DNA from 4 places in the Viridibacillus sp. FSL H8-0110 genome. Region 4 is predicted to be linked to each of the others. Evidence: riboswitches for the same ligand, from Rfam matches in the RefSeq annotation. Region 4 holds a riboswitch; each other region holds the start of a gene.
The links. Region 4 has a riboswitch for S-adenosylmethionine ahead of metA (homoserine O-acetyltransferase MetA). Riboswitches for the same ligand answer to the same signal wherever they lie in the genome.
Positions count from the first base shown of each region.

Region 1: another riboswitch for S-adenosylmethionine. It lies ahead of MHH98_RS17020 (VOC family protein); the one in region 4 lies ahead of metA (homoserine O-acetyltransferase MetA).
Region 2: another riboswitch for S-adenosylmethionine. It lies ahead of MHH98_RS02295 (bifunctional homocysteine S-methyltransferase/methylenetetrahydrofolate reductase); the one in region 4 lies ahead of metA (homoserine O-acetyltransferase MetA).
Region 3: another riboswitch for S-adenosylmethionine. It lies ahead of MHH98_RS19605 (methionine ABC transporter ATP-binding protein); the one in region 4 lies ahead of metA (homoserine O-acetyltransferase MetA).

Region 1 covers NZ_JBBOPJ010000001.1:3,384,878-3,392,751, forward strand. The annotation lists gene coaBC (bifunctional phosphopantothenoylcysteine decarboxylase/phosphopantothenate--cysteine ligase CoaBC) at 1-838, opposite strand, end outside; gene rpoZ (DNA-directed RNA polymerase subunit omega) at 913-1,137, opposite strand; gene gmk (guanylate kinase) at 1,142-1,759, opposite strand; gene MHH98_RS17010 (YicC/YloC family endoribonuclease) at 1,811-2,686, opposite strand; gene MHH98_RS17015 (Rqc2 family fibronectin-binding protein) at 2,907-4,595, shown strand; gene MHH98_RS17020 (VOC family protein) at 4,923-5,852, opposite strand; SAM riboswitch class I at 5,961-6,070, opposite strand; gene pyrE (orotate phosphoribosyltransferase) at 6,264-6,896, opposite strand; gene pyrF (orotidine-5'-phosphate decarboxylase) at 6,896-7,606, opposite strand; gene MHH98_RS17035 (dihydroorotate dehydrogenase) at 7,607-7,874, opposite strand, start outside.
Region 2 covers NZ_JBBOPJ010000001.1:446,238-454,111, forward strand. The annotation lists gene MHH98_RS02280 (Na+/H+ antiporter) at 1-853, opposite strand, end outside; gene MHH98_RS02285 (protoporphyrinogen oxidase) at 1,116-2,504, shown strand; gene MHH98_RS02290 (class A sortase) at 2,654-3,316, shown strand; SAM riboswitch class I at 3,490-3,596, shown strand; gene MHH98_RS02295 (bifunctional homocysteine S-methyltransferase/methylenetetrahydrofolate reductase) at 3,670-5,529, shown strand; gene metH (methionine synthase) at 5,510-7,874, shown strand, end outside.
Region 3 covers NZ_JBBOPJ010000001.1:3,946,478-3,954,351, forward strand. The annotation lists gene MHH98_RS19585 (YolD-like family protein) at 1-288, opposite strand, end outside; gene MHH98_RS19590 (Y-family DNA polymerase) at 574-1,830, opposite strand; gene MHH98_RS19595 (MetQ/NlpA family ABC transporter substrate-binding protein) at 2,408-3,226, opposite strand; gene MHH98_RS19600 (methionine ABC transporter permease) at 3,242-3,913, opposite strand; gene MHH98_RS19605 (methionine ABC transporter ATP-binding protein) at 3,903-4,916, opposite strand; SAM riboswitch class I at 5,035-5,140, opposite strand; gene MHH98_RS19610 (carbon-nitrogen family hydrolase) at 5,220-6,008, opposite strand; gene MHH98_RS19615 (pyridoxal phosphate-dependent aminotransferase) at 6,189-7,352, shown strand; gene MHH98_RS19620 (glycine C-acetyltransferase) at 7,520-7,874, opposite strand, start outside.
Region 4 covers NZ_JBBOPJ010000001.1:2,362,395-2,370,268, reverse strand. The annotation lists gene MHH98_RS11830 (sugar transferase) at 185-820, shown strand; gene MHH98_RS11825 (glycosyltransferase family 4 protein) at 1,203-2,333, shown strand; gene galE (UDP-glucose 4-epimerase GalE) at 2,481-3,536, shown strand; SAM riboswitch class I at 3,713-3,820, shown strand; gene metA (homoserine O-acetyltransferase MetA) at 3,912-4,820, shown strand; gene MHH98_RS11810 (alpha/beta hydrolase) at 4,989-5,630, shown strand; gene MHH98_RS11805 (energy-coupling factor ABC transporter ATP-binding protein) at 6,418-7,266, opposite strand; gene cbiQ (cobalt ECF transporter T component CbiQ) at 7,259-7,874, opposite strand, start outside.

The DNA of each region.
Region 1 (7,874 bases), 1.0 Mb from region 4:
AATCCGCTACCGCAGCTGTTTTTACAACAATATTGGCGTCATCATATTCAGCTAACATAGCTTGAAGCATGTCCTCAGCACTTTCCACATGAACAACCCGTACACCCGCTGGAGGCTCAATTGCAACCGAACCTGATACAAGTACAGTTTCTGCACCTAATTTATGTGCTGCAGCAGCCATAGCATAGCCCATTTTCCCAGTTGAGAAATTGGTTAAATAACGTACGGGATCAATTCTTTCACGCGTTGGTCCTGCAGAAATAACAACTTTCTTACCTTTTAAAAGTCCGTTTTTTGGTTCGAAAAACTGGGCAGCTAATGCTGTAATCTTCTCTGGTTCTTCTAAACGACCTTTACCTACATATCCGCAAGCTAAAAAGCCCTCTGATGGTTCAATAAATTCATAGCCATCCTCAGCTAATTGGGCAATATTTCGTCTAACTGCAAGATTATCATACATATGAACATTCATTGCAGGTGCAATCCACACTTTTGCAGTTGTTGCTAATAATGTAGTTGTTACCATATCATCTGCAATGCCGTTTGCAAGTTTACCAATTACATTTGCAGTTGCCGGAGCTACGATGATTAAATCCGCCCAATCTGCTAAATCGATATGTGCAATAACACTTGAATCTTTTTCATCAAAAGTGTCTGTATAAACATCATTTTTAGACATTACTTGAAAGCTTAAAGGTGTTACAAAACGTGTTGCAGATTCAGTCATCATTACTTTCACATGTGCACCAGCTTGAGATAATTTACTCACCAATGCTACTGCTTTGTAGACGGCGATTCCGCCTGAAACACAAAGTAAAATGTTTTTATTTGCAAGCATTTTTTTCTTCCTTTCAAAACGACAAGCTCCCAAAGAAATGTTAATTTCCTCGGGAGCCTCACGTTGTCATGTCATTAAACTTCGTCTTCGTAAATAGCTGATTCGTCTTGGGCTACTTGACTTAAAACGCCAGCAGAAACTTCTTCAAGTGCTTTCCCTACATTCTTATGTGATTTATAAGATGAAAGCCTATAGTCACTACCTTCTTGCATTGCACGTGCTCTTTTTGAAGCAAGGCTAACTAATGAATATTTTGAATCGATTTTTTGTTTTAATACGTCAACAGATGGGTATAACATCTAATTATTCTCCTCTCAGCATAGCTAAGTATTGTTTTTCTACTCTTTCACGTCGACAATGTTCCGCAACTACGATTGCATTGACACGATCACAAGCTAATTGTACTTCATCGTTCTCAACGACATAATCGTACAAATTCATCATTTCTAATTCTTGGTTTGCAGCAGCAATACGCGTTGCAATAACATCTTCTGTTTCAGTACCACGCCCAACTAATCGTTGCTGTAATGCTGAAATGCTAGGTGGCGCAAGGAAGATGAATAAACCATCTGGAACCTTGTCACGAATTTGAGCTGCACCTTGTACTTCAATTTCTAAAAATACATCACGTCCAGCATCTAATGTTTTGTTTACATATTCTAGAGGTGTGCCGTAATAGTTTCCTACATACTTCGCATATTCAAGGAGTTGTCCTTGTTCGATTAAACTTTCGAATTCCTCTGTTGATTTAAAGAAGTAATCAACACCATCAACTTCGCCTTCACGTGGTAGACGTGTAGTCATGGAAATAGAATACTCATAATTAGTATCTGGTTGTGAAAAAAGTGCTTTTCGTACAGTACCTTTTCCGACACCTGAAGGGCCAGATAGGACAATTAATAATCCACGTTCTCTTCTCATGCTTTCTCCCTCATCATTACAATATATTAATAGTACATTTAGTAAACACAATTATTCAATATTTTGAACTTGTTCTCGCATTTTCTCAAGAATAGTTTTTGCTTGGACAACAGCAGCTGAAGCTTCAACAGATTGGTTTTTAGAGCCAATTGTATTAATTTCACGATGAATCTCTTGTAATAAGAAATCGAGTTTTCGTCCGATAGAAACGTTTTCTTGAAGCGTTTCATCAAGTTGGACAAAATGACTTGATAAACGGTCTAATTCCTCAGCAATATCTGCTTTTTCAGCAAAAATTGCAACCTCCGCTAATAATCGTTCTTCTAACGCGCTAATGTCTGCAAGCTCTGCAATTCTTGTAACGAGCTTATCGCGATACTTTTGTACGGCTTGATCGGCCACTTTACGAATTAACTCTATTTGCTCTGCTAAATCCGTTTTGAAACCTACTACCGCCTCTTGCAATTCCTGACCTTCTCTTTCGCGCATTTGGATCAGTGCACTTGCAGCTTGTTGTACAGCTTGATCTACAGCTGTTAAAATTTCTTCTTTTGATGTCTCTTGCACTTTGACAGTTAATGCTTGCTCTAAACTCAAAAGTTCTGTCATCGACCACTTCTCGTCGAGCAATATCTGTTTTTGCAATTCTTCTCTTGCTTCTTTATAAGCATTGACTAGAGGCCAATTCACTTGTACAACTTGCTGTTGCTGTGACAATTCTTTCACATGTACGGAAACATCTAACTTACCTCTTGAAACTAATGAGGAAAGCATTTTTTTTGTATGAACTTCTGCTTCCATCCACTCTTTCGGAAAACGTGTCGTAACTTCTAAAAAACGATGATTTACCGATCGAATTTCTACAGTAAGCCGAAATTGTTCCGTTGTTGTGACACCCCTGCCAAATCCAGTCATACTACGCACCAAGGTCAGTCACATCCTTCTTTGCATACTGATTTTTAATTATAACATATGAATACAAGTTTTGCCTTGCAGATTTGCTAGAAGTTCACTTAATAGAATAAAAAAATGATTAATATCGATACTCATTAGTCACGAAGAACTGCATTTTACAAATCCTACACTTACCTATATAAACGAAAAAAATGTTAAGATAGAACAAAACGTTTTGAAAGAGGAATCACTTATGGCTTATGATGGTTTATTTACAATCGCAATGGCGAAAGAGCTACAACAGTTAGTAACAGGCCGAATCGCGAAAGTGCATCAACCGAACACCCAAGAAATTATTTTACATATACGTGCCAATGGTGGAAATCACAAATTATTATTTTCAATCCACCCTTCCTATGCACGTGTTCATATCACAGAACAAACAATTGAAAACCCGCCAGAACCACCTATGTTTTGCTCGTTGCTTCGTAAACATATTGAAGGTGGATTTATTGAATCAATACAACAACAAGGTGCTGACCGCGTCCTCATCTTGAAAATTGCTAGTAAAAATGAAATTGGTGACCCAATCACGAGGGAATTGCACGCGGAAATCATGGGGCGTCATAGCAATTTAATTTTAGTCGACAAAGAAACAGACAAAATCGTAGATAGCTTAAAGCATCTACCACCTGCTATGAATAGTTACCGTACTGTTTTGCCTGGCCAACCTTTTATCGCACCACCAGAACAAGATAAGGAAGACCCTAAAACAGTAAGTAGGGAATCAATACAACTATTCTTTGCTGAAGAAAAAAACACTCAAGAAATAGTACAGAATTTTACAGGCTTTTCTCCCTTACATGCTACTGAATTGTTATACAGAAGTGAAGCTACAGGGCAACCAATTGCTGACCTCTTCTCTTTATTTATTGAAGAATTTAAAATTGGAGGGAATTCACCAACCTACGCTGAAGTAAAAGGGAAAACATATTTTTCACCAGTGAAATTAACACATCTAGAAGGTGAGCATACAAGCTACTCAAACCTTAGCAGTCTACTGGATCGCGTATTCTTTGCAAGAGCTGAGAGAGACCGCGTTAAACAACAAGCTGGTGATTTAGAACGCTGGTTACAAAATGAAATTAGCAAACTTAAATTAAAGTTAAAAAAACTCCAAAAGGATTTGGATCGAGCAAACAATTTAGACCAATTCCAATTATTCGGTGAGTTATTAATGGCCAACTTGTACGCATTTGAAAAAGGGCAAAAGGAAGTTACTGTTGTTAATTATTATAGTGAGGACAGTGAAGAAATCACGATCCCTATTAGCGAACGGAAAACACCTGTTGAAAATGCACAGAGCTACTATACTAAGTACAACAAGGCGAAAAACGCACTTATCATGGTGCAAGAGCAACTCAATAAAACGCAAGGAGATTTAGCCTACTTTGAAATGCTATCGCAACAAGTACAACAAGCTGCTCCAGCTGATATAGAAGAAATTCGTGAAGAGTTAGCTGAACAAGGCTACTTGAAATTACGTGCTTCAAAACGACGTAAAAAACCAACTAAACCAACTCCAGAAAAATTCAAATCTTCCACTGGTATTGACATTTCAGTTGGCAAAAACAATAAACAAAATGATTATTTAACATTTAAAATCGCACGTAAATCTGAAATTTGGTTGCATACAAAGGATATCCCAGGATCACATGTCGTTATTCACTCTTCTGAACCAGATGAACAAACTTTACTAGAAGCGGCAACTTTATCAGCCTATTTCAGTAAAGCACGTGAATCGTCGTCCGTACCTGTCGATTACACAGAGGTACGTCAAGTAAAAAAACCAAATGGTTCTAAACCTGGTTTTGTTATTTACTTCGAGCAAAAGACATTGTATGTAACACCCGATGAAGAATTAATCATGAAATTAAAATAATAAGATTTAAGAACACTTAAAAGGAGTCGCACATTTTTCAAACGCGACTCCTTTTACTATTTACTGCACTGCCTTAATCACTTCTCCGTTGTACCAAATCCTATTTTCACATTATCTAATTTAGCTTTTTCAATCGTTGTTTTTACTTATATTTGGATCATTATAAATAACTTTCTATATAAAGGTAGGACTTTGCTACAAGCATTTGGGCATGCGATAAATTTTCTACTAAGTCTAATCATACTTCAATAATTTTAGTAGTGATGTTAAAAAATACAACAACTAAACTTCATTTTGTTACCTTTTATAACGATTCGATTTTTTGTTTTATGCAATTTCAAAAACCATACGATTTCCACTTGGATCTTCTACAACAAACTCATCCCCTAAATCTTGAATTTGTATTTGTTGTTTAATATAATTTTTTGCTGTCTCATAACTTTCTGTTGTTGGTAATTTAAAACGTACTTCTTTCAATCCTGATTCATTTTCAGCTGCCTTTTGAAGTCCTTCACCCGACCATACATTTCCCGCAAGATGGTGATGATAGCCCCCTACTGAAATAAAAAATGCTGTATCAATAATCATCTGTTTTTCAAAACCTAATTTATTTATATAGAAATCTACGGATTCCTCTATATTTGCTATTCGCAAATGAACATGACCAATTATTGTTTCAGCTGGTAATTTCCCATCTGTTTCAAAATCAGCTAATGGAGCTAACTCTTTGAAATTAAGAGGATTACTTCCACCAGGATACTTATCCCAATCTTCACGATGACGATCCGCATATATTTCTATACCATTTCCTTCAATATCATATATATAAAACGCCTCACTATAACCGTGATCACTCGCACTATCTAACCTAGCAATTGGAATATAGCGTTCAAAGTGCGGGAAACGTGAAGATTGCTCTATCGGACTATCTATCGTTTCCTTATTACGTAGAATTTCGAAAAATTTCGTTGCAAACGCTTCTCTACTTGGTAATAAAAAAGCTGTATGGAATAAACCCGTACTTTTAGCGGTTTGTAATTTTTCCGCGGTTTTTTCTAATTCAAAAATAACGTTGTTACTGCCTTTACCACCAAATTTAGCATGTTGTGTACTTTTTTCTAAAACGACAAGACCAACTACATTTTCGTAAAATGCAATTTGACGTTCCAAATCTTTTACTTTTAAAATGACACTTCCAACTTGTGTTGCAGCATCCAATACAAATTTACCTTGTTTCCCATCAATTCTTTGTACCATCTTTATAACCTCTCTCTTTGTTATTTACCAATTATGGAATAAACGACTTCTATTAAAAAACTCTCTTTCTACATCTTCTAGAAAGAGAGTTGAGGGGGACTAATTCAACTCTTATCTCTCATAATTGCACGCAATCATGTTGAAGTTAGCTCCTTCCTAAAAATTAGGTGTTGCTGAAACTTCAGTGGGCCATTTCCTTCAGTTTCTCAAGTAAAGAAATCCACTTAATATCCCTAGTTAACTTATTGGTTTAATTGATTTTAAAACAATTTCCATAATTAAGCAACATATATACAATTATTTTCTTCATTTAAAATGATTCTTTATAAAGTAGCATTTTGCACAATAAAAAAACTAGCAAGAGATAATTTCTTTTCCCTTGCTAGTTTAAAAGCACCTATATTTGTATTATTATTTTAAGTTCCCGGCTTTTAAATCAGCATGCCATTGTAGTAAACCTGGAATGTCTGATTCATTAATAGCACCTGATTCTTTTGCTGCTTCAACTAATGCTTCAAAGTTTGATAGGCAATAGTAAGGAACACCCACTTCCGCAAAAGCCTGTTCAGCACGTGGTAATTTATATGAATATACTGAAACGACACCAAGTACTTCAGCGCCTTCACGACGAAGTGCTTCTACTGCTGTAATGCTAGAACCACCTGTCGAAATAATATCTTCTACTACAACTACTTTTTGACCTTCAGAAAGCTTTCCTTCTGTTTGGTTACCACGACCATGGTCTTTTGGTTTTGAACGTACATATACCATAGGTAAGTCTAAAATGTCGCTTACCCATGCTGCATGTGGTATTCCCGCTGTTGCTGTACCAGCTACTACATCTGTTTCCGGGAAATTTTCTTTAATAAGCGCTGCAAGGCCGTTTGCGATTGTTGTACGTACTTTTGGAAAAGAAATTGTTAAACGTGTATCACAGTAGATTGGTGATTTAATACCTGATGCCCAAGTAAATGGATCATTCGGACTTAGCTCTACTGCTCCTACTTCTAACATACCTTGTGCTACTTCTTTTTGAATTGTCATTATTGTTGTCCTCCCCATAATTGCTGTACAGCATGGTACGCTTCAACTGGATTTTCTGCTTGTGTAATAGCACGACCTACAACGATTTGCGTCGAGCCTTCTTCGCGTGCAAAATCAGGTGTAGCAACGCGTTTTTGATCATGTGCAACACCACCAACCATACGTATACCTGGTGTTACTTTTAGGAAGCTTTCTCCACATACTTCGCTGATTGCTTTTGCTTCAAGTACAGAGCAGACAACACCATCTAAACCAGCTGATTGTGCAAGTTTGGCATAATGCATTACTGATTGATCTAAAGATAAATTGATTTGTTGCTCGTTTTGCATTTCCTCTTCAGTCGTCGAGGTTAACTGAGTTACTGCAATTAAAACTGGTCGCTTATTACCTTCCTCAGTTCCCTCTTTTAATCCTTCAAGAGCAGCCGCCATCATATTTGAACCGCCTGCAGCATGGACATTGACTAGGTCCACACCAAGTTTTGCTAAGCCCTTCATCGCTGATTTCACCGTATTTGGAATATCATGCAGTTTTAAATCTAAAAAAATGTCGTGACCTTGTGCTTTAATTTTGCGTATAATGTCTGGCCCTGCTTGTAAATAAAGCTCAAGACCCACCTTCACAAATAGTGGCTCATTGAACTGAGAAAGAAATGTCATTACTTTCTGTTCATCTGGAAAATCTAACGCGATAATAGGCTTATTATTCATTTAGCGGTGGCTCCTTCCAATTACATCTGTTAATTTGTTATAACCTAATTCATCTAGCTTTTGTGGTAATGCTTCTATAATATTTGGGCAGACGAATGGATCCACAAAGTTTGCAGTACCTACTGCTACAGCACTTGCCCCTACAGATAGGAAGTCGATAACATCCTCTGCAGTTGCAACTCCTCCCATTCCAATGATCGGAATATTAACGTTTCTGCTTACTTCATGGACCATACGAATTGCTACCGGTTTAACAGCTGGACCTGAT
Region 2 (7,874 bases), 1.9 Mb from region 4:
CTCCGTTTAAAATGAACAGCACGATGGACCAAGTGTTTTCTGTAATTATTTGTTCTTCAGCAATTAAAGTCTCAGTATGATCTTTTACAAGTGCATGCACAATTCCACCTACAACGACTGCAATGACCCCTGATGCATGAAAGACATCCTCTGCAATGAAATAAATGATAAAAGGTGTTAAAAGCTGTAATAATGAATGAAAAACGACATCATGGATGCCTTTTTTTCGAAGTGTAAAGCGCAGTTGCGTAATGATGATACCTAAAATTAGACCAAGTATAGCCCCAGCCAAAAATGTATAAGTAAACTCGAAAAAAGCTTCCTTAATTGAAAAGTACCCTGTCACAACAGCTGCCACGGCGAATTTGAAAGCAACTAAACCAGAGGCATCATTAATAAGTGATTCACCACGAACGAGGTTTAAAATCTTCTCGGGTATTTGAATACGCTTTGCAATACCGTTTACTGCTACAGGATCTGTTGGTGATAAAATGGCTGCAAGTGCAAATGCAGCAGCTAGAGGTATATCAGGAATTAGCCAATGGATAAAGTAACCACCGCCGAGCGTCGTTAGAAGGACTAATATAATGGCATTCCCAAGAATAGGTGTGCGCATTTTCCACAGTTCTTCTCTAGGGAAATTGCGTCCGTCATTATACAAAAGTGGGGCAACAAAAAGTAATAAAAACCATTCAGATTCAAGCTGAAGCGTCATTTCATTAGCGAATATAGCTAATAGAACGCCAAGTGCTATTTGGATTAGTGCTGTAGGTATAAATGGAATATAATGTCCAATTACATTTGATAATAACAGGCAAACTAATAGTAATAGGATTGTAATTAATAAATCCATAATAAACTCCCTTCAAAAAAAGTATCGATAGAAAAGTAAGTATTTATTCATTACCCTTTTTCAGAAATAAATGTACTGTATAAAGAAAATTTCAAGAATATTTATGAAAAGGCCACGTTAAATTTGACAAAGGTGTAAACGTTCGCAAATAAGTGCGTGAATTTGTGATGGATATCATGACAGTTTCGAAAATGAAAGTTTATACTAGAACTACAAACAACCAATTAAAATAAAACAGAATCCGTTGTGAGGAGTGAATATATTGAAAACAGTTGTTGTAGTTGGTGGCGGTATAACAGGTCTTACTACTATGCATTATTTACAAAAGGAAAAAGAGGACAAAGGCTTAGATATAGATTTAGTATTGATTGAAAAGAATGACTACTTAGGTGGTAAAATGCACTCAGTAGAAAAAGATGGCTTTATTTTGGAGACGGGTGCAGATTCGATTGTTGCACGTCATTCTAGTGTTATGCCATTAGTAGAAGACTTAGGGTTACAAGATGATCTTGTATATAATGGTACAGGAATTTCGTATATTTACACAAATAATACATTGCACGCGATTCCAGCAGACAGCGTTTTTGGCATTCCTACAAGTGTAGAGTCCCTTGAAAGTAGCTCATTAGTTTCAGCAGAAGGAAAAAAAGAGGCGTTAAAAGATTTAGAAATGCCTAATGAGCATTTCACAAAGAATAGCTCAATCGGTTCTTTCTTAGAGCATTTCTTAGGAAAAGAGCTTGTTGAAAAACAAATCGCTCCAGTGTTATCAGGGGTCTATTCAGGGAAGTTAGACACGCTGACAATGGCTTCAACATTACCGTATTTACTCGAGTATAAAGAGCAGTACGGAAGTATTATTAAAGGGTTTGGCGCACATAAAGAAGAATTTCAAAAAGCGGCAAATAAAAAATTCATATCCTTTAAAAATGGATTATCTTCTTTATTTACCAGTTTTGAAGAGAAGTTAGCAGACGTTACAATTCTAAAAGGCGTTTCAACAAATCATATCGAAAAAAGCGGCGACAAATATAAATTGACATTTGATAATCACGAAGCAATTGAAGCTGATTTTATCGTGTTAACAACACCACATGATGTAACTCAAAAACTATTAAAAGATCCGAATTTGGACGAGGACTTCAACGATTTTAGCAATGCCTCACTAATTACGATGTATTTAGGTTTTAATATTCCCGATAGCCAATTACCTGCAGACGGTACAGGTTTTATCGTTTCTGAAAACAGTGATGTCAAATGTAATGCTTGTACATGGACAAGTCGTAAATGGAGTCATACTTCAAAAGACGGCAAATTACTTGTGCGTTTATTTTATAAAAACTCAAACCCAGATTTTGAAGAAATGAAGCATTCAAGTAAAGAGGAATTAACTGAAATTGCTTTAGAGGATATTGCAAAAAGCTTGAATATAGAAGCAGAGCCTACTGTTGTAGAAGTGACAAAGTGGAATGATTTAATGCCAGTTTACCATCTTGGTCATGGAAAAACAGTAGAAGCTTTATCAACTAAAATGGCCACTGCATATGAAAATGTATTACTTGCAGGTTGTTCTTATTACGGTGTAGGTATTGGCCCTTGTATTAAGAACGGGAAAGAAACAGCAGAATCAATTCTAGCAAAAATACATTAAAAAACAATCAAGGTAGGTAGAAAAGAGCTAAGGGATACCAATTTCATTAGCTCTTTCTTTTTGGGTTAATTTTAACGTTATGTCAAACTGCTTGAAAGTGCTAAGTGAATTGTTACTATTAAAATGAATGAGAAAAGAAGGTGGATAACATGCAGAAAAAGGGAAGTTTGATATTAGGCATTTTCTTGCTAGTAATTGGTTTAGTTTTTATTTTCTATCAGCCTATTATGGGATATTTCATTTCGAATATGTCGAAGGCAACGATTGAGCAACAAGACATAGCGTCAGCAATGAAGAATCTAGATGCGTCATTTGATTTTCAGCAAGTGGATGATTTAAATGTCAAAGATGTTGTAAAGGCACAATTCAATCAAAAAAAACTAAATGCCATTGGAGCTATTAGTGTACCTCAAGTGAATATGCGATTACCTATTTTATATGGTGTATCGAATACAAACTTAGCAATTGGTGCTGGTACGATGAAACGTGAACAAAAGATGGGAAAAGCTAATTATGCCTTAGCGGGTCATAATATGAATAATGGGAAGGCACTCTTTAGTCCTCTTACTAATGCGGAGGAAGGTATGCAAGTTTATGTAACCGACTTTAAAAAAATCTATGAATATAAAATTGATAAAATGCATATTGTACAACCGGAGCAAATTGATGTCATAAATGATTCAAATGAAAAAATGATAACGCTCGTTACATGTAATTATGATGGTTCTAAGCGACTGATTATTCAAGGTGAATTGGTTGAAATAAAAAGTTATGATAAGACATCAGCTAATAAAATTTTTGCAAATAAATAGTCATGAAGAAATGATTGTTGTTTCAACAAGTAATTGCCAAAACTCATCTTTTTTGTTTTGTAGCTAAAATATACTTATAATACAGAGTTTTGCTATAATTCTAAAAACGCTCTTGACGATATTCTTTTCTAGGGTTATGATTCTTTTAATTATTCTAACAATTAAATATATATTTCTTATCAAGAGAAGCTGAGGGACTGGCCCTTTGAAGCTTCAGCAACCAGCCATCTGGTCAGGTGCTAACTCCAGCGGATTTACAGATTGTCCGAAAAGATAAGAAGGAGCGAACATCGTAATCGTCAAGCCTTCTTATCCATAAGAAGGCTTTTTTATGTAGAAAGGAAGGGATTTTAATGGGATTACTTGAAAAATTGCAAACACAAGTGTTAACAGCTGACGGTGCGATGGGCACTTTATTATATTCTTACGGAATTGATTATTGTTATGAGGAATTAAACATTACCAAGCCTGAAGTGATTGAAAATATACACCAACAATATATAAAATCAGGCGCTGACATTATTCAGACTAATACGTATACAGCGAATGCCATTAAATTAGAACGTTATGGTTTAGAGAGCTCTGTAAAGGAGTTTAATGAATCGGCAATCGCCATTGCAAAACATGCTGCAGCACCAGGAGGCCAATTTGTCTTAGGGACAATTGGTGGTATTCGCGGTATTCGTAAAAGTGAAGCGACACTAGCTGAAATCATAGCTGCATTAGATGAGCAAGCGGGGTATCTATTAGCAGGTAATCCGGATGGTTTATTACTAGAGACGTACTATGATTTTGAGGAACTTTCATCTGTAGTGCAACATTTGAGAAAATTGACTGATGTACCAATCATCTCGCAAGTATCAATGCATGAACCAGGTATTTTACAAAATGGCTTATTATTAAATGATGCATTGCACCAATTAGAAGCTTTGGGTGCAGATATTGTTGGAGTAAATTGCCGTTTAGGCCCTCACCATACAATCCAAGCGTTTGAGGATGTAGAATTGCCATCCAAGGCATTCTTATCTGCATATCCAAATGCTAGTTTGCTAGATGTAGAAGATGGCAAAATTGTTTACGAATCAGAGGCTGATTATTTTGGCCGTGCTGGTGTTTTACTACGTGACCAAGGTGTTCGATTAATTGGAGGATGTTGTGGTACGACACCGAAGCATATAGAAGCTGTAAAAAAACGTATTGCTGACCTACCACCAATTGAAAATAAAATTGTAAAGAAGAAAAAAGTAATCGAGATTAAAGAAGCGACTCCTGATCAGCATGAGCCACTTCACGAAAAGGCGAAAAAGGAACGTACAATCATTGTAGAACTCGATACACCTCGCCACCTTGATACCACTGCCTTTATAGAGGGGGCGCAAATACTCAATGAAACAGGTGTTGATGCTGTCACTATGGCTGATAATTCATTGGCATCCCCTCGTATTAGTAACATGGCAATGGGCTCAATTTTGAAAATGCAAAATAATATTCGTTCCCTTGCTCATATTACTTGTCGTGATCGCAATCTCATCGGCTTACAATCGCATTTAATGGGTCTTGATGCATTAGGTATTAATGAGATTTTAGCAGTTACTGGAGACCCTACAAAAGTAGGTGATTTCCCAGGTGCAACTAGTGTTTATGATGTCTCAAGCCTAGAGTTACTTCAATTAATTAAACAGTTGAATGAAGGGATATCATTCTCAGGTAAACCTCTTCGTAAAAAGGCTAATTTCTCTATTGCAGCTGCATTTAATCCTAATGTACGAGTGCTTGATAGAGCCGTAAAAAGATTAGAAAAGAAAATTGAGTGTGGAGCAGATTATTTCATCACACAGCCTGTATATACGAAGGAAAAAATAATAGAGATATATGAAGCTACTAAACATTTAGAAACCCCTATTTTCATAGGAATCATGCCACTAACAGGTATCCGAAATTCAGAGTTTTTACATCATGAAGTACCAGGGATTAAGCTCTCTGATGAAGTACTTGAAAGAATGCGCGCAACGGGTAATGATAAAAATCTTGCAACTGCAGAAGGAATAGCGATTGCTAAGGAATTAATCGATACAGCCGCAGAGTTATTTAATGGTATTTATATCATTACGCCATTTACACGTTACGATATGTCAGTAGAATTGATTCATTATATTCAAGAGCTAGATCAACAGAAAGTAGGAGATCACAACTATGTTAAAACAACCAATTAAAGAACGACTCCAACAACATATTCTTATATTAGACGGTGCAATGGGGACTATGCTCCAAAATGCTAATTTAACTCCCGAGGATTTTGGTGGAGATGAATATGATGGCTGTAATGAATATTTGAATATCACACGACCTGACGTGATCGAAAATGTACACCGTGCTTATTTAGAGGCGGGTTCAGATATTATTAGTACGAATACATTTGGTGGGACTCCTGTTGTATTAAATGAATATGCATTGGGTGATCAAGCGCATGAAATTAACTTATTAGCAGTGCAAATCGCTAAAAAAGTAGCGGATGAATTGTCAACACCTGAATGGCCACGATATGTTGCTGGTGCAATGGGACCAACGACTAAAACCTTATCAGTAACTGGTGGTATTACATTTGATGAGCTATTGTATGACTTTTACGTGCAAGCTAAGGCATTAATTAACGGTGGAGCGGATTTGTTATTACTTGAAACAAGTCAAGATATGCTGAATGTTAAGGCTGGCACTTTAGGTATTAAACAAGCGTTTGAAGAGCTTGATAAAGAACTGCCTGTGATGATCTCGGGAACAATTGAACCTATGGGAACTACTCTGGCAGGGCAAAGTATTGAAGCCTTTTATATTTCAATTGAACATATTAAACCGCTATCAGTCGGGTTGAACTGTGCTACTGGACCTGAATTTATGACAGATCATTTACGCACGCTTTCAGAATTAGCAACAAGCTATGTTAGTTGTTATCCGAATGCAGGTTTACCAGATGAAGAAGGGCATTATCATGAGACTCCGGAATCATTGTCTAAAAAGCTTGAAGGTTTTGCAGATAAAGGCTGGTTGAATATTGTTGGGGGTTGTTGTGGTACCACGCCTGAGCATATTAAATCAATCCGTAAAGTAGTAGAGCATAAGCAGCCTCGTCAAATGCCTGAAACAGCGCATGGTCATGTCGTAGCAGGAATTGAACCGCTTATATATGATGATTCAATGCGCCCGTTATTTGTAGGTGAACGTACAAATGTTATTGGTTCACGAAAATTTAAGCGTTTAATTATAGAAGGTAAATTTGAAGAAGCGGCAGAAATTGCTCGTGCACAGGTGAAAAACGGTGCGCACGTTATGGATATTTGCTTAGCAAACCCTGACCGGGATGAACTTGAAGATATGAAAAACTTCATGACTGAAGTGGTAAAGAAAGTTAAAGTTCCCCTTGTAATCGATTCAACGGATGAAAAGGTAATCGAAGAAGCACTGAAATATTCCCAAGGGAAAGCAATCATTAACTCTATTAATTTAGAGGACGGAGAAGAACGTTATGATGCTGTTTTACCAATAGTGAAAAAATACGGTGCTTCTATCGTTATCGGAACAATTGATGAAAAAGGAATGGCTGTTGACCGCCATAGTAAATTGAAAGTTGCTGAACGTTCTTATGACCTGCTAGTGAATAAATGGGGAATCGCACCGGAAGATATTATTTTCGATCCTCTTGTATTCCCAGTTGGTACGGGAGATGAACAATATATAGGAGCGGCTGAAGAAACGATTGAAGGTATTCGCTTAATCAAAGAAAAAATGCCTCGAGTATTAACTATTTTAGGTGTTAGTAATGTATCGTTTGGTTTACCTCCAGTTGGACGTGAAGTATTAAACGCTGTGTATTTATACCACTGTACACAAGCCGGGCTAGATTACGCTATTGTAAATACAGAGAAATTAGAGCGCTATGCTTCAATTCCAGAAGCTGAGATTAACTTAGCAAATGATTTAATCTATAAAACAAACGACAAGACACTTGCTGATTTCACAGATTTCTATCGTGACAAAAAGAAAGAAAAGACTGAAGATGATATTCCAAAAACAGTACCAGAGCGACTAGCATATTACATTATTGAAGGTACAAAAGAAGGGCTAATCCCTGACTTAGAAGCTGCAATGAATATGTACGATTCACCGTTAGAGATTATTAATGGACCTTTGATGACAGGGATGGCTGAAGTTGGACGTTTGTTCAATGACAACCAATTAATCGTAGCCGAAGTACTACAAAGTGCGGGAGTTATGAAAGCATCAGTATCATTCCTAGAACAGTTCATGGAAAAAAATGAAAATGATACTGGTAAAGGAAAAGTAATATTAGCAACAGTTAAAGGGGATGTACATGATATCGGAAAAAACCTTGTTGATATTATTTTAAGTAATAATGGTTATAAGGTAATTGATGTTGGTATTAAAGTTACACCCCAAGCACTAATTGAAGTTATTAAAAAGGAACATCCAGATATCGTTGGATTATCAGGATTACTCGTAAAATCAGCACAGCAAATGGTCATTACTGCGCAAGATTTCAAGG
Region 3 (7,874 bases), 1.6 Mb from region 4:
ACGCCGAATGATTGTATCCATTTCTAATGATAGCTCACGAGTGGATGCCTTAAGATCCGTAATAATACCTGTATAGTGACTTAAATTATGATCAACCATAATTTTAAGCGTAACAATTAACTTTTGGTCATACGCGAGTTGAATAACCTGTTGCAGTTCTTCTAATTCCCATTCAGTCAATTCATTCGGTAATTCTTCTTCTGATTCATGTTTCCACACTCTAATTTGCTGCACATGTTCTGGTAACATCATCGAAACCCATTTAACATTACCTCTGTCACGAATCATCTTAAAACACCTGCTTTTCCATTATATTTTGTATGACATGATATAAAAGAACATACTAAAACATACTTTAAATTAATTTCTTCGCATTCAATATTACGTCAGTCTTTTTATGCGAACTGCTTCAACCTGTGTATTTAGTGCATAAGTTGTGCATAACTAGACCTATTTGCAACTAACACTTAGTTATCCACATGTCCGCAAGACATTACCACCCTGCCGTGTTATACAACTATTATTCAAATAGTGTATATCAATTAAATGGATATTGAATAAATATACATTACTTTATTTTTTGTGACCTCCTAATAATTTTGAACGTGAGACAGCGGTGCCAGCTTCTGTATAAGAGACCGCACGTAAAAGTGCAGTAGGGCCGTAACGAGAGCGTAGTTGATCCATGGTAGCTCCGAGCTTACGACGACGAAAGCGGTCAGTATCGAACAAACTAAGCTGCATTGAACGTTCAGATTCAAGCTTTGTAATACTAATCGTCAGCTGGCGTACCGGTCTATCTTCTATATAGTGTTCATCAAGCAACTGCTGGCAGACCTGATAAATTTTCATCGTTTCATTTGTTGGCTCATCGATTGTGCGTGAACGATGGAAGCCTCCACCAAATGCATTTTTACTGTAGGAGAGTCCTAGTGAAATGGTACGCCCTACTTTAAATGCTTCACGCGCACGCCTTGCGATGTCTTCACACATCTCTAAAACAACTGCAAGCACTTCTTCTTTTTTGTTATAATCGCGCATTAAAATTTGTCCTTTACCATAACTGATTTGCCCTTCAATTATCGGTGAACCGAGCTCAGAAAGATCAATTCCCCACGCATGATGATAAAGCTGATTACCCATAATACCAAAACGAGCTTCTAGTGTTTTTAAATCTGCTTTCGCTAAATCTCCTACTGAAAAAATCCCCATATGATTAAGCGTGCGTTCTGTCCGACACCCAATACCCCACATCTTAGAGAGTGGTGATGTAGGCCATAACTTTTCTTCCACATCTTCATATACCCATTTAGCAAAGCCCGTTTTTTTCGCTTCTAAATCAAGCGCTAGCTTTGATAACAACATATTAGGCCCCATGCCGACGGCACTTGGAATTCCAAACTGATTGTAAATATCTCGTTGTATCTTCTTCGCGGTTTGTTCAACTGGTCCCCATAATTTTTCTGTTCCTGTTAAATCAACGAAACTTTCGTCAACACTATAAATATGGATAGCTTCCTTTGGGACATAACTGTTGAGTAAGCGTGTAATTTCCATTGAAACGCGGATGAAGAAGTCCATTTTAGGTTCAAATAGGCGAATATCCGGATGCTTCGGAATTTCATAGAGGCGTGTGCCCGTTTTTACTTGGAAACGTTTTTTCATCATCGGCGATGCCGCTAGCACGATACTTCCCTTTTGATTGAAGTTACCAACTACCGCAATCGGCGTTTTCATCACATCTAAATGCTCCAATGTTGCAATACAACTCGCATAGAAGCAACGCATATCGATACACATAATTGATCGCCTTGGCATGTTTTCGTACATACACCTATCCTCCAATAGAGAACGTTTGTTCTTATTTTAAATTGAGATGAGTGAGATGGCAAGTGGGAATATCAGGTATTGTGAATGAGTAGTGAGTATAAGTTTTACCAGGAGGACTTCATAATAAAAAGAGACTACTGCACACTTAAAAGTGTGCAGTAGTCTCTTTAGAAAAATGCTCGAAACATTTACTCGAGATATCCAGCTTCAGCAGTCAGACTCTCGAGATCACTTCCACCTTCTCGGTTGAAAACTGAAAGTACGTTTTCAATTCGAAGGTTCCAGCGCTTGTCGAGTCTAGGGGACCGCTTCAGCATTTACTCGAGATATCCAGCTTCAGCGGTCAGACTCTCGAGGTCACTTCCACCTTCTCGGTTGAAAACTGAAAGTACGTTTTCAATTCGAAGGTTCCAGCGCTTGTCGAGTCTAGGCGGACCGCTTCAACATTTACTCGAGATATCCATCTTCAGCGGTCAGACTCTCGAGGTCACTTCCACCTTCTCGGTTGAAAACTGAAAGTACGTTTTCAATTCGAAGGTTCCAGCGCTTGTCGAGTCTAGGCGGACCGCTTCAACATTTACTTCATCCAGTCAGGTTTGCCGAAACCTTTAAATTCTTCATCGATGATTTTTTCAAATTCTTCCGATTTAACGATTTCTAGTATATCTTTTGCTAGTTGTGAATCTTTGTTTTCTTCCTTAACCGCAATAACATTACGGAATTTATCAGGCATGTTTTCTAAGAAGAGTGCATCTTGTAGATTCAGTCCCGCCGCAAGTGCAAAGTTTCCTGGGACACCAACAAGGTCAGCGCTATCGATTGCACGAGGCAGCCCCGCCGCTTCTATTGGTTGGAACACTAAGTTTTTAGGATTTTCAACAACGTCTTTTTCAGATGCTTTTAGTTCTTCGATGTTCGGGTCAATTTTGATAAGACCTTGTTCTTGTAACGCTAATAATGTACGTGCCGCATTTGATGGATCATTAGCAATTGCTACTTTTGCGCCGTCTTTAATACCATCAATTGATTTAAAATCTTTTGCAAAGAAGCCCATTGGTGCAGTTGGTACGTTAATTAGACCAGTTAATTTCATTTTATTTTGTTCATTAAAGTTTTCAAGATAAATTGAATGTTGGAAAAGGTTTGCATCAATATCACCAGAATCTAATGCTTTGTTTGGTTGTACGTAGTCACTGAATTCAACTGTTTTTACTTTATACCCTTTTTTCTCTAATTGCGGGATGATTGCTTTATTTAACATGTCACTATACGGCCCTGCAGTTGCGCCAATTTTAATGTCTTTTGAATCTTTTGGTTTGCTTTCATCTTTGTTACCACATGCAACTAAAACTGTTGCTAATACGAATAATAACGCTGCTAGTAAAAACTTTTTCATTTTCAAATCTCCCCTTTATCGTTTATCAATTGCTTTTGAAATGGCATCGCCTGAAAGTTGAATAATTTGGACAATAACAATTAAAATGACAACTGTCGCAATCATAATTGTGTTGTCATAGCGGTAGTAACCAAAGCGAATAGCTAGGTCGCCAATTCCACCGCCGCCGACAATACCAGCCATTGCGGAATATGCGACTAAACTAATAATCGTCATTGTCACACCTTGGATAATACCCGATTTCGCTTCAGGTAATAGCACATCTCGTATAATCATCCACGGTGTTGCACCGACAGCTATTGATGCCTCGATGACACCTTTATCAACTTCACGCATAGACGTTTCTACAAGTCTCGCAAAGAACGGAATGGCTGCTACAGATAATGAAACACTTGCCGCTACGGGACCAATTGTATCTCCAACCAGTATTTTTGTTAGCGGGAACAACGCTACTAATAGAATGATATACGGAACGGAACGAACTAGATTGACGATAAACCCTAAAATTCCGTTAAAAAAACGATTACGTAAAAATAAACCTTTGCTTGTAACAAATAGTATAATTCCAAGTGGTAAACCAATAATTAGTGAAATGCTAAGTGAAATACCAATCATCAGTAACGTTTCACCAAATGCTTTCCAAATGTCTGGAAGCATACTAATAAAGTGCTCGAAATCAAATAGCATTGTTAATCACCTCCACAAACGCACCGCGTCCTTCCATATAAGAAATAGCTCTCCCTACATTATCCGGTTGACCTTGTAGCTCCATTAAGAAAATGCCAAGAGGTTTTTCTTGAATATATTCAATTGTGCCGTGCAAGAAATTACCACGTACTTCAAAGTTTTGAATCATATCTGAAATGACGCCCTCTCCAGCTACATCTCCTTTGAATAGTACTTTCACAATTTCCCCTGTCACACCTTTAAGAATCGTTGGTGGCAGTTCAAATGATACAACGCTGCTAATAAATTCTTGTGTTAATGGCTCAACCGGATTTGCAAAAACGTCGTAAACTGCCCCTTCTTCAATGACTCTTCCATCTTGCATAATAACCATTCGATCACAAATTTCTTTCACAACATCCATTTCGTGCGTGATAAGGATGATTGTAATATTTAGCTCACGATTGATCTTTTTTAGTAAGCGTAAAATGGAAACCGTTGTTTTTGGGTCAAGTGCTGATGTCGCTTCATCACAAAGTAGTACGGATGGATTATTTGCAAGTGCGCGGGCAATGCCGACACGTTGCTTTTGACCACCACTTAATTGTGCTGGGTAAACGTCTATTTTCTCAGATAAACCTACCATTTCAAGCAATTCTTTTACACGAGCATTAATCAGCTTCGGTGGTGTAGCCGCTGCTTTTAAAGCAAATTCAATATTTTCGCCAACCGTTTTTTGACTGATTAAGTAAAAATGTTGGAATATCATTCCGATTTTCAAACGCGCTTTACGAAGTTGTTCACCTTTTAATTTTGTTAAATCTTGACCATTTACTACGATACTGCCACTTGTTGGTCGCTCTAATAAATTGATACAACGTAGAAGCGAGCTTTTTCCTGCGCCAGAATAGCCAACAATACCGAAAACTTCACCTTCATCGATTGTCAACGATACGTTGTCTACACCCGTTACCGTACCCTTCTTGGTTTTATATACTTTTGTAAGATTCTGAATCTCTAGCATATTGTATCCCCTCAAATCTGTTTAAATTATGTAACTTCTATAGAAATACTTGGAATTTGCTGTATTAAAAAACGCTTCTTTCGGTTATCTGAAAGAAGCATCGTAAGTGTAAATTGGCGATTTATCTTCCAGAATGTACTCATTCTGTAGGAATTGGCACCTTCCCTTTGGCAGGGGGTTGCCGGACGTCATAGGGCCTATCCCTCGGTCTCTCTAGATAAAATTCAATATTCGTTTGTAAGTTATGAACTAAATATTACTGTGAAATAATGTAGATGTCAAACACTTTTTTGAAACTTTGAATTATTTCAAAATATCTTTATATAATTCAGGACGACGATCATCATATACCGGGATTCGTTGGCGAATTTCATCCACTATAGAGAAATCGACATCGATAATCGCCATTTCTTCATCTTCTCCACCAGTCCATAACACTTCACCCCAAGGTTCAATAACCATCGATTGACCGTTGAAATTTTGTTTTTTATGGCTAATTCTATTTACTGCAATAACAAAACACTGGCTTTCAATTGCACGTGCTTGTAATAACGTTTTCCAATGATCAATACGTGGCGTTGGCCATTGTGCAGAAACGAAAATTACTTTCGCTCCGTTCAATGCATGAAGACGTAACCACTCTGGAAAACGAATATCGTAGCAGATAACACCAGCTGCTGGAATATCACCCAGTTCAAAGTTATTTTGCTTATCGCCAGCTGATAAATACAAATGCTCGTCCATTAGACGGAAAAGATGCGCTTTATCATATTCGCTGACAAGCTCCCCTTTGTTGTTATATACGTACATCGTATTATAGAATTTACCATCTTTTTTCGTTGATACCGAGCCACCAACAATATGAATTTGTAATTCTTCTGAAAGCTTTTGTAGAAAATTCTTTGTGCGTTCCCCGTTCGGATCTGCAAGGTCTTCTAATTTCTCTAAAGCATAGCTAGAATTCCACATTTCGGGAAGAATTGCGAGTTCCGCCCCCTTATCAGCGGCCTCCCTGATAAACTTTTCGACGTTTGTAAAATTTTTTTCGATGTCCCCGAAGGCAACATTTAATTGTATACATGCAATTTTCATAACTCCACCACCTGTAGACATTTTCTTAAAAAGGTTATAATATTTCTCTTATTATTGCGACTATTTTATACATACGTCTATTTTATCCACAAAGTAGTTGTTGTGTATAGCGTTTTTATAAGAAAGATTTTGTGGATAACAAGTTATTAAAGAAAATAATTCAAGGGGGTTTGTTCGAAGATGGAATTTTCAACGAGATTACAACAGTTGCCGAAGCAGTTTTTCGCAACTTTAGTACAAAAAGTAGGTGCCGCAGTTGCGGAAGGTAGAGATGTCATCAATTTAGGCCAAGGAAATCCAGACCAACCAACGCCTCCTCATATTATAAAAGCTATGCAGGAAGCTGTTATTAATCCGCAAACTCATAAATACTCTCCATTCCGTGGCTTGCCAGAATTCAAGGAAGCCATTGCTGAATTTTATGCGCGAGAATACGGCGTTGAAATTGATACAGATACGGAAGTAGCCATACTTTTCGGCACAAAAATTGGTGTAGTTGAATTACCTTTAGCTATTATGAACCCTGGTGATTCAATGCTACTCCCAGACCCTGGTTATCCGGACTATTGGTCAGGCGTAGCACTAGCGGATGTCAAGTTCGATACACTTCCATTACTAGCGGAAAACAACTTCCTACCTGATTACACAACTGTGTCAGATGAGGTAAAAGCTCGTGCGAAATTAATGTATTTAAATTACCCAAACAACCCAACTGGTGCTGTTGCTAATTTATCATTTTTCGATGAAACTGTGCAGTTTGCGAAAGATCACGATATTGCAGTAATGCATGACTTTGCATATGGAGCAATTGGATTTGATAGTGAAAAACCAGTGAGCTTTTTACAAGCTGAAGGTGCTAAAGATGTCGGGGTTGAGTTGTATACTTTATCGAAAACGTATAATATGGCCGGTTGGCGGGTCGGCTTTGCCGTTGGTAACGCAAAGTTAATTGAAGCATTAAATTTAGTACAAGACCATTTATTTGTCAGCCTATTTCCTGCTGTGCAAGAGGCTGGTATTGCAGCACTTTCTAGTTCACAAGATTGTGTAACTGAGTTAGTGGCTATGTATGAAAGCCGCCGGAACGCATTAAAAGTCGCTTGCGATCGTATTGGCTGGGCAGTGACAGCTCCAAAAGGATCATTCTTTGCATGGCTTCCTGTACCAAAAGGATATACGAGTGAAACATTTGCTGATTTATTGCTAGAACAGGCTGATGTAGCAGTTGCTGCGGGTAATGGTTTTGGTGAATATGGAGAAGGGTACGTACGTGTTGGCTTACTTGTTGATGAGGACAGGCTTCATGAAGCAATAACTCGTATCTCAAAACTAAATTTATTTTAAGTATTTATAAACTGAAAAGCTAACTTATCTCATAAGTTAGCTTTTCAGTGCATGGGTTTAATAACTATATCAATAAAACAGTCACATAATCACAGATGGTTATAGATTTAACAAAGAAAATTTCCTAATAAAATGCCCAGCACACATAGCGCTGAGCATTTTTTATATTAAAAAATTACGCCTAGCTCTTTACCTACTTTTTCATAAGTCGCTAAAGCTTCGTCTAGCATTTCTTTTGTATGTGCGGCAGTTGGCATATTACGTACGCGTCCAGTGCCTTTTGGTACAGTTGGGAAGACGATTGATTTAGCGTATACGCCTTCTTCAAAGAGACGAGCAGAAAAGGCTTGAGTTAGTTTTTCGTCACCAATGATACACGGTGTAATCGGTGTTTCAGATGCGCCGATGTTAAAACCAAGTTTTTTCAGACCCGCTTTTAAATAATCGCCATTTTCCCACAGTTTATCGCAAAGTTCTGTTGAATCAATTAACATTTGAACAGCTGCAGTGATTGCAGCAACA
Region 4 (7,874 bases):
CATATATTTCTTAAAGAAAAGACCGTGAAAAATAAGGTTTAGAATGAACTTGACGCAAATTTTTATCTTCTATGAAATATTTTATTTTCGATAAAAATGGAATGTGTATTCTAAATCAATTAATAGAATCAATACATTTGTTATAAGTGTAGTTCGAAATTGATGGTAAAAAAGGAGGTTTGATATGCATATAAATGTAATGTATAGACCTAGGTTTTATGCTAAATATGGAAAGAGACTATTAGATGTAGTTGTTTCTAGTATTCTTTTGCCTATTATTGTACTTATGATGCTAATAATTGCTATTGCATTACTAATTGTATCTGGAAGACCTATTTTCTTTACACAAGAGAGAACGGGATTAAATTACTCAAACTTTCAAATTTGGAAGTTCAGGACGATGCGTAATGATCTTAGTAAGAAGTGTAAAGTGACTGACTGGGAAGGTGGGGTCCCCGAACAGTTTGTTTTTAAGAACTCACAGGATACGAGGATGACAGGTATAGGGAAGTTACTAAGAAAACTGAGCTTAGATGAACTACCACAAATTATTAATGTTTTAAAAGGTGAAATGAGTCTAGTAGGACCAAGACCTGAAGTACCTGAAATTACAGCTTATTATAATGTAGAACAGGCTAAAAGATTGAATATGAAACCAGGAATTACAGGATTGGCGCAAATAAATGGACGTTCTAATATTCCTCATGGAAGAAAAATAAATTATGACATTGATTACGTAGAGAATTGCTCTTTACTACTCGATATCAAAATATTAATTCGCACTATTCGTGTGGTTTTTAGTCGAGAAGGAGCTTATTGATATGTAATTCAAGTTATATTTCATCTATATAAATGGCCATGTATTGCGAGCAAGTCGAAAAATAATGAAGTTTGATCATCCAGTAAACTGACATGTGAAGCCAAAAATGATGGAGTAAAAAGAAATAATAGCTTATTTCACTTATACATAATAGATTCTTAGAAGGTTTTTAGTATTTGTAACTGTATTACAGGCAGTAATGTTTGACTGTTAACAGCGGCTATTAATTCCATATTAAAAACCAGATAATTGCAGCAAAGTATTTGTGTAATCATAAGCATTCGTTAATGGTGGTTTCAAGGTAAATAAATTGGTCATATGGAGAACAGTTTCATTAATCAGCGTATATTGGCAAACACAAAGATCAAAGAAAGGTGAGTTAATGAAAATTGTTCAAATAATCACGAAATTAGATACAACTGGCGGAGCTCAAACACATGTACTTGCTCTCACAAAACAACTTGCTTTAGATGGACATGAAGTAACAATACTCACTTCAAAAGGAGAACTCATTTTTAAGCCGTTAAATGAAAAGAATATAAGCATTATTCAACTTCAAAATTTAAAATGGGCTATTCACCTTGTAGCTGATATTCGTGCATTTTTTGAAATACGTTCCATATTACGTCGTATTAATCCAGATGTAGTAGCTCTTCATTCATCAAAAGCGGGTGTAGTTGGTAGGTTAGCAGCTTTTTCTTTAAATATACCAACTGTCTTTACTGCACATGGTTGGGCATTTACTGAAGGAGTAAAACCAATAAAACGTTGGATTTATCAACAAATCGAGAGGGCATTTGCGAGAAAAACGACTAGAATTATTACTGTTTCAAATTATGATTACGCACTTGCTATCAAAAAAAAAGTTGGCAAAAAAGAAAAAATGACGACGATTCATAATGGTATTCAGAATAGTAATAAACATAGCTTTCCTCAAAATAAAATATCAAAAATCGTTATGGTAGCAAGATTTGAGCAACCTAAGCGTCAAGATCTTTTGATTGAAGTTCTTTCCTCAATGAAAGAAAATGAGTGGCAGCTAGTTTTCATAGGTGATGGAAAAGAGATGGAAGCTGCAAAAACGTTAACGCTACAAAATGGTATCGACCACCGCGTTACATTTCTAGGTTCTCGTGATGATATAGAAACACAACTACAACAGGCTGACATCTTTGTCCTTTTGTCTAATTTTGAAGGACTACCTATTTCTATCTTGGAGGCAATGAGAGCTCAGTTACCAGTTATCGCTTCGAATGTAGGGGGTGTACAAGAACTCATTATCGATAATGAAACAGGGTATATAGTAAATCATGATATACAAGTTATTAAAGACAAGTTGATTCAATTACTAGAGAATAGCGACTTAAGGCTGCAACTTGGTCATGCAGGTTGCCGTTATTTTGAAGATAGATTCTCATTTCATTCTATGTATGACAAAACAGTGAGTCAGTATTTACAGGCTCAAAATGAAAAGAAACAGATAATAGATGTAACAATACTTGATCATCACTAAGTTTTTATTAGCAATTCTCTAGATTTTTAAATTTAGACAAGTTACAAACGGATTTGTATTAAAGGAGGCGATTATCCTAAAGACATCTCGTTCTAGGAGGAAGAATGTAATAAGTAATTCAAAGAAGTTAAGAAATGGAGAGAAGCATTGAACATTCTAGTAACTGGTGGAGCAGGATATATTGGCTCACATATATGTATCGAGTTAATCCAAGCTGGTCATGAAATCATTATTGTAGATAATTTTATTAATAGTAATAAAGAAGTAATCAATCGTATGCAAGCAATCACAAAGAAAAAAATAACATGTCTCTCCGTAGATATTAGTCATAAAGAAGATTTAGAAAAGGTGTTTCAAAACTATTCAATCGATAGCGTCATTCATTTAGCAGGTTCCAAATCTGTTTCAGAATCCCTCCACAATCCAATTAAATACTACTTGCAGAATTTGGTAAGCACAATCCAGTTAGTCGAACTAATGAATAAGTATAAAGTACGTCAACTCGTTTTCAGTTCATCAGCAACTGTCTATGGCACCCCAGAACAATGTCCTATCCCTGAAACTGCAACCTTAAATACAACGAATCCCTATGGAACAACAAAGCTAGCTGTTGAAAAATTCTTATATGAATTTGCACAATCCAATCATTCTTTTTCCATTGTTTCATTACGATATTTTAATCCAATTGGAGCACATGAAAGTGGCATGATAGGAGAAGATCCTTTTTCCGTTCCGAATAATTTGATGCCTTATATTACGCAAGTGGCAACGGGTAAATTACCTTTTTTAAATATATATGGAAATGACTATCCAACGCTTGATGGAACCGGTATTCGTGATTATATTCACGTAGTAGACTTGGCAAAAGGTCATGTAAAAGCGTTAGAAAGTTTAAAAGGAAAGTATGGATGGAGAGTATTTAATCTAGGTACTGGTGAAGGATATAGCGTCCTACAAGTTGTAAAAACATTTGAATATGTCTCAGGTATTCCAATTAAATACCTAATAAGTGATCGACGTGAAGGTGATGTTACCATTAGCTATGCAGATGCGACAAAAGCAAAACAACAACTGAATTGGGTAGCAGAAAAAACTTTGGAAGATATGTGTCGAGATGCTTGGAGATGGCAAAGGAATAATCCAAATGGTTATAAGGTAAGGAATGTAGCAGAAAATCAGTTGTTATATATAACTGATTTGTAATTGTTGCATAAAAATGGAATATGATTTATACTGTATTAAACATACTGAATTACCCTGTTTTAAAATACTTTTCTAAAGCCCTATAGGAAAACTATGAGGGCTTATTTCCTATGGTTAAATTGACAGAAATGTTTGCTTATCTGACAATTTAATGATAGGATTAAATCAATTACATATTCTTATCAAGAGAAGCAGAGGGATAAGGCCCTGTGAAGCTTCAGCAACCTCTGATTTAATCAGAAAGGTGCTAAGTCCTACAAGACAAAAGTCTTGGAAGATAAGAAACGAGCGTGTTAAGTTAGCCCTCATTCTTATCCTTAGAATGAGGGCTTTTTATATGCGTGTACATAATAGACAAAAAGGAGAGAAATAGCTATGCCAATTAATATTCCGAAAAACCTTCCAGCAACGGAATTACTAAAAGAGGAAAAAATCTTCGTAATGGAAGAGGACCGTTCAAAAAGCCAAAATATTCGTCCTTTAAATATATTAATTTTGAATTTAATGCCAGAAAAAGAGAAAACTGAGCTTCAATTATTACGTCTACTTGGTAATACACCTCTACAAGTAAACGTAACGTTTTTAAATACTGCAACGTATGTTTCAAAAAATGTTAGTAAAACACATTTAGAATCATTTTATACGACGTTTGAACATGTTAAGCACCGACGCTTTGACGGCATGATTATAACGGGTGCACCGATTGAATTAATGGAGTTTGAAGATGTTGATTTTTGGAAAGAAATCGTCAGTATTATGGATTGGACTAAAACAAATGTCACTTCTGTGTTACATATCTGTTGGGGTGCACAAGCAGCACTTTATCATCATTATGGTATTGGGAAATTCCCACTTGCGAAGAAATGCTCAGGAATTTATGATCATACAATCAAAGATCCAACTGTAAAGCTTGTTCGAGGTTTTAATGATATATTCACTGCACCACACTCACGGAATACATCTGTATCTATTGAAGAAGTTGAAGCTCATCCAAAGCTCAAACTACTTTCAGCCTCTGATGATGCTGGAGTATTTATTGTCATGTCAGAAGATGAAAAGCACATCATGATAACTGGGCATTTAGAATACGATGCTCATACTTTGGCAGACGAATATTCACGTGACGTTGCAAAAGGGTTGAATATAGAAGTTCCTCAAAATTATTTTCCAAATGATGATCCAGCAAAACAGCCATATAATACTTGGCGTTCACATACGCATTTATTGTTCTCTAACTGGCTGAACTACTATGTGTACCAAGAAACACCATTTGAGTGGGAATAATATAAATAAATGCTCTATTCTATTAGTAAAATAGCATAGGGCATTTTCTTTTTTTGTAGATACTCTTTATAAGTAAAGACCATTTTCTATTAAAATCTAAAGGTGAGCACCAACAAAGCATACTTTATGCTATTATAAATATAGTTTATCTCGAAGGGAAGACAATTAATGAACTCACCTTTTACATTTATTCATACAGAACCAAAAAATATGGATCCATCTAAAAAATACCCAGCCATTTTCTTATTACATGGAATGGGGAGTAATGAGCAAGATTTACCTGGATTAGTAGCTGAATTTAAAGATAGTTGTCATATTTTTAGTTTGCGTGGCCCTATTACACATAAACCTGGTTATGCCTTCTTTACAATTCAAGATATAGGGGAACCAGATCGTCCAGTTTTTGATAAAGTAGTTCATTTTATCCGAGAATTTATAGATGAAGCTTCTTTCGTTTATAATATTGATGTAGAGAAAGTTGTATTAATGGGCTTCAGCCAAGGAGCTATTTTAGCACAGTCACTAGCATTTGTTTTAGGCGATAAGTTGACAGCAGTTGTCGCTTTAAGTGGTTATATTCCTGATTTTGTGAAAAACGAATATCATAAACAATCAGTGGAACATATGCCAATTTTCATCTCTCATGGTGAATATGATTATGTTCTACCGCATCAATGGGGTCTTGAAAGTAAGGACTTCTTTGAGTCATTAGGTGCAGCTGTCACGTTTAAGAGCTATCCAGACGGACATGGTGTTACACCAGCTAATCACTTAGACTTAGTCACTTTCTTAAAAGAACAAATTTCTTAACTATATTTTAAATGCTACGAGAAAAATTATGTACTGACATAGAAAAATGAGACAAATAAAAACACCTTTCGTTGAAAAATTGGGTATCCTACTTCTAAAAATCAACGTGGAGGTGTTTTTTCTATGGGGACAAGAACCAGTTATCTAGAATAAATGAAAATGAAGGCAATTAAGATGAAATTAGCTGAGATTCCTGTAAAGCATGTATTTGAAGAAACAGCCAGCTGCCATTACAATCTCATCAACTGACTGTTTGCTTTTGATAAAAAGATGAAAAGTTTATAATCCTGCCTTTAATTCAGAGTCCAATAGAAGATCTAGGTCCTTGAACCGTCAAATTGAAAAGTATTAATGATATTTCATAGGGTGTTTGTTTCATACCACTATCTAACCATTGTTGAATAACTACTAAATGAGCAGAAGTTGGACCAAGAATGACATTCATGAAGTCGGAATTTTCTTTTATATATTCAAATAATTCTATTAAAAAAGGTGCTGGCTGATTTGTAGTATAAAAAAAAGCGGATACTAAATAGAAAAAACCACTTTAGAACAAGCAAAAAATTAAATAGAAGAAAAATAAACAAAGCCATGGTAAAAAGTCGCTCGTGGCTTTGTTTATTTCTATATTAATTGTAAATAGTAATAACTATAATATTATCGTATGAATAAATATTGATTAAGTATAAACCTCGGTAGTCTATATAGATAAGATCAAAATCCAGCGTCTAAGAGAAAATAAAAACCATACTAGAAAAATACTAGTATGGTTTAAGAATAATAATTGTTACTTTACTGTTATGTCTGCCTTAAATTGTTGAAATAATTGCTCCCTATTTCGAGGGAAGGGGACATCAATTGCTAACATGCCGTTTTGCAGTAATTGCTCTGCCGTTTCAAATACCCATGGCTTCTCAAGATGAGCTTTTGAAAGTAAGTTAGGTTGTTTAAAAACGGAGACAGGATCACCATGATATAGAATTTGTCCATCACTCATGACAATGATCTCATCAGCCCATTCATATGCAAAATGCACATCATGTGTCGATAAAATAATAGTTTTATGCGGTTTATGAATCGTATTTAAAAGTGACATGATTTGTTTAGAATAATATGCATCGAGACCTGCAGATGGTTCATCTAATATTAAGACATCGGGATTCATTGCTAAAACTCCAGCAATAGCAACACGTTTTTTCTGTCCTAAACTTAAAAAATGAATTGGTTTTTGTTGTAGGGCGATAACTTCAGTTTCTTGCATCGCCCAGTCAATTTGTTCAACTACTTTTTCTTTAGACCAGCCAAGATTAATTGGACCAAACGAGATATCCTGTTTTACAGTGCCAGAAAATAATTGAGAATCTGGATCTTGAAATACGATGCCTACTTGCTCTCGTAACTGTAATAAAGATTTGCGCCCATACTCCATCCGTTCTCCTTTAAAATATATCTCACCTGAAGTGGGTTGCAATATCCCATTTAAATGCTGAAATAATGTAGATTTACCAGCTCCGTTATTACCGAGTAGTGCAATTTTCTTACCTTTTTTTATTGAAAGAGAAAGCTCGTTTAATGCAATCGTCCCATCTTGATAGCTATGTGTAAGATGTTGTATGTCAAAAAAAAGCTCATCCATTTAGACTTCCTCCAAACTGAATATAAACAGAGACAATGCTAAAAGAAATGAGTCCAATTAATACCCAGTTTCTTTTAGAAAATGAATACTCACCCTCTAATAATTTTATATCTTCCGTATAGCACCGAGAATTCATTGCAATTATTAATTCTTTAGAACGTTGAAATACATGGACAAATAAAGTGGAAACAAGTAAACCTAATGAGTGGATACTTTGTTTCACAGTAAAATAACCAAGACGAGAATTTTGTGCTTGATGAATTTTAAGTGATGTTTCTAAAAAAACGAAAATGAAGCGATATGTTATTTCAGTTAATTCGATTAATAATGCTGGTACTTTCAGCTTACGTAATACATGTAAAATATCATGGATGGGTGTAGTCAATGTTAAGAAATATAAGCAACTAATACTACTTAGCACTGTAAAAAATAATTGGATTGCTGTCTCTACACTATTTTCTGTAATAAAAATATGAAATCCTAAAAATTCAGTTGTCCAAAGTGAAGAGGGGCTTAAGCTATGATTGCTTGAAACTGAAATTAATATTGTAAGCATACTCGATAATAGGAAAAAACTAGGCACTAATAATAACTTGAAATAATATTTA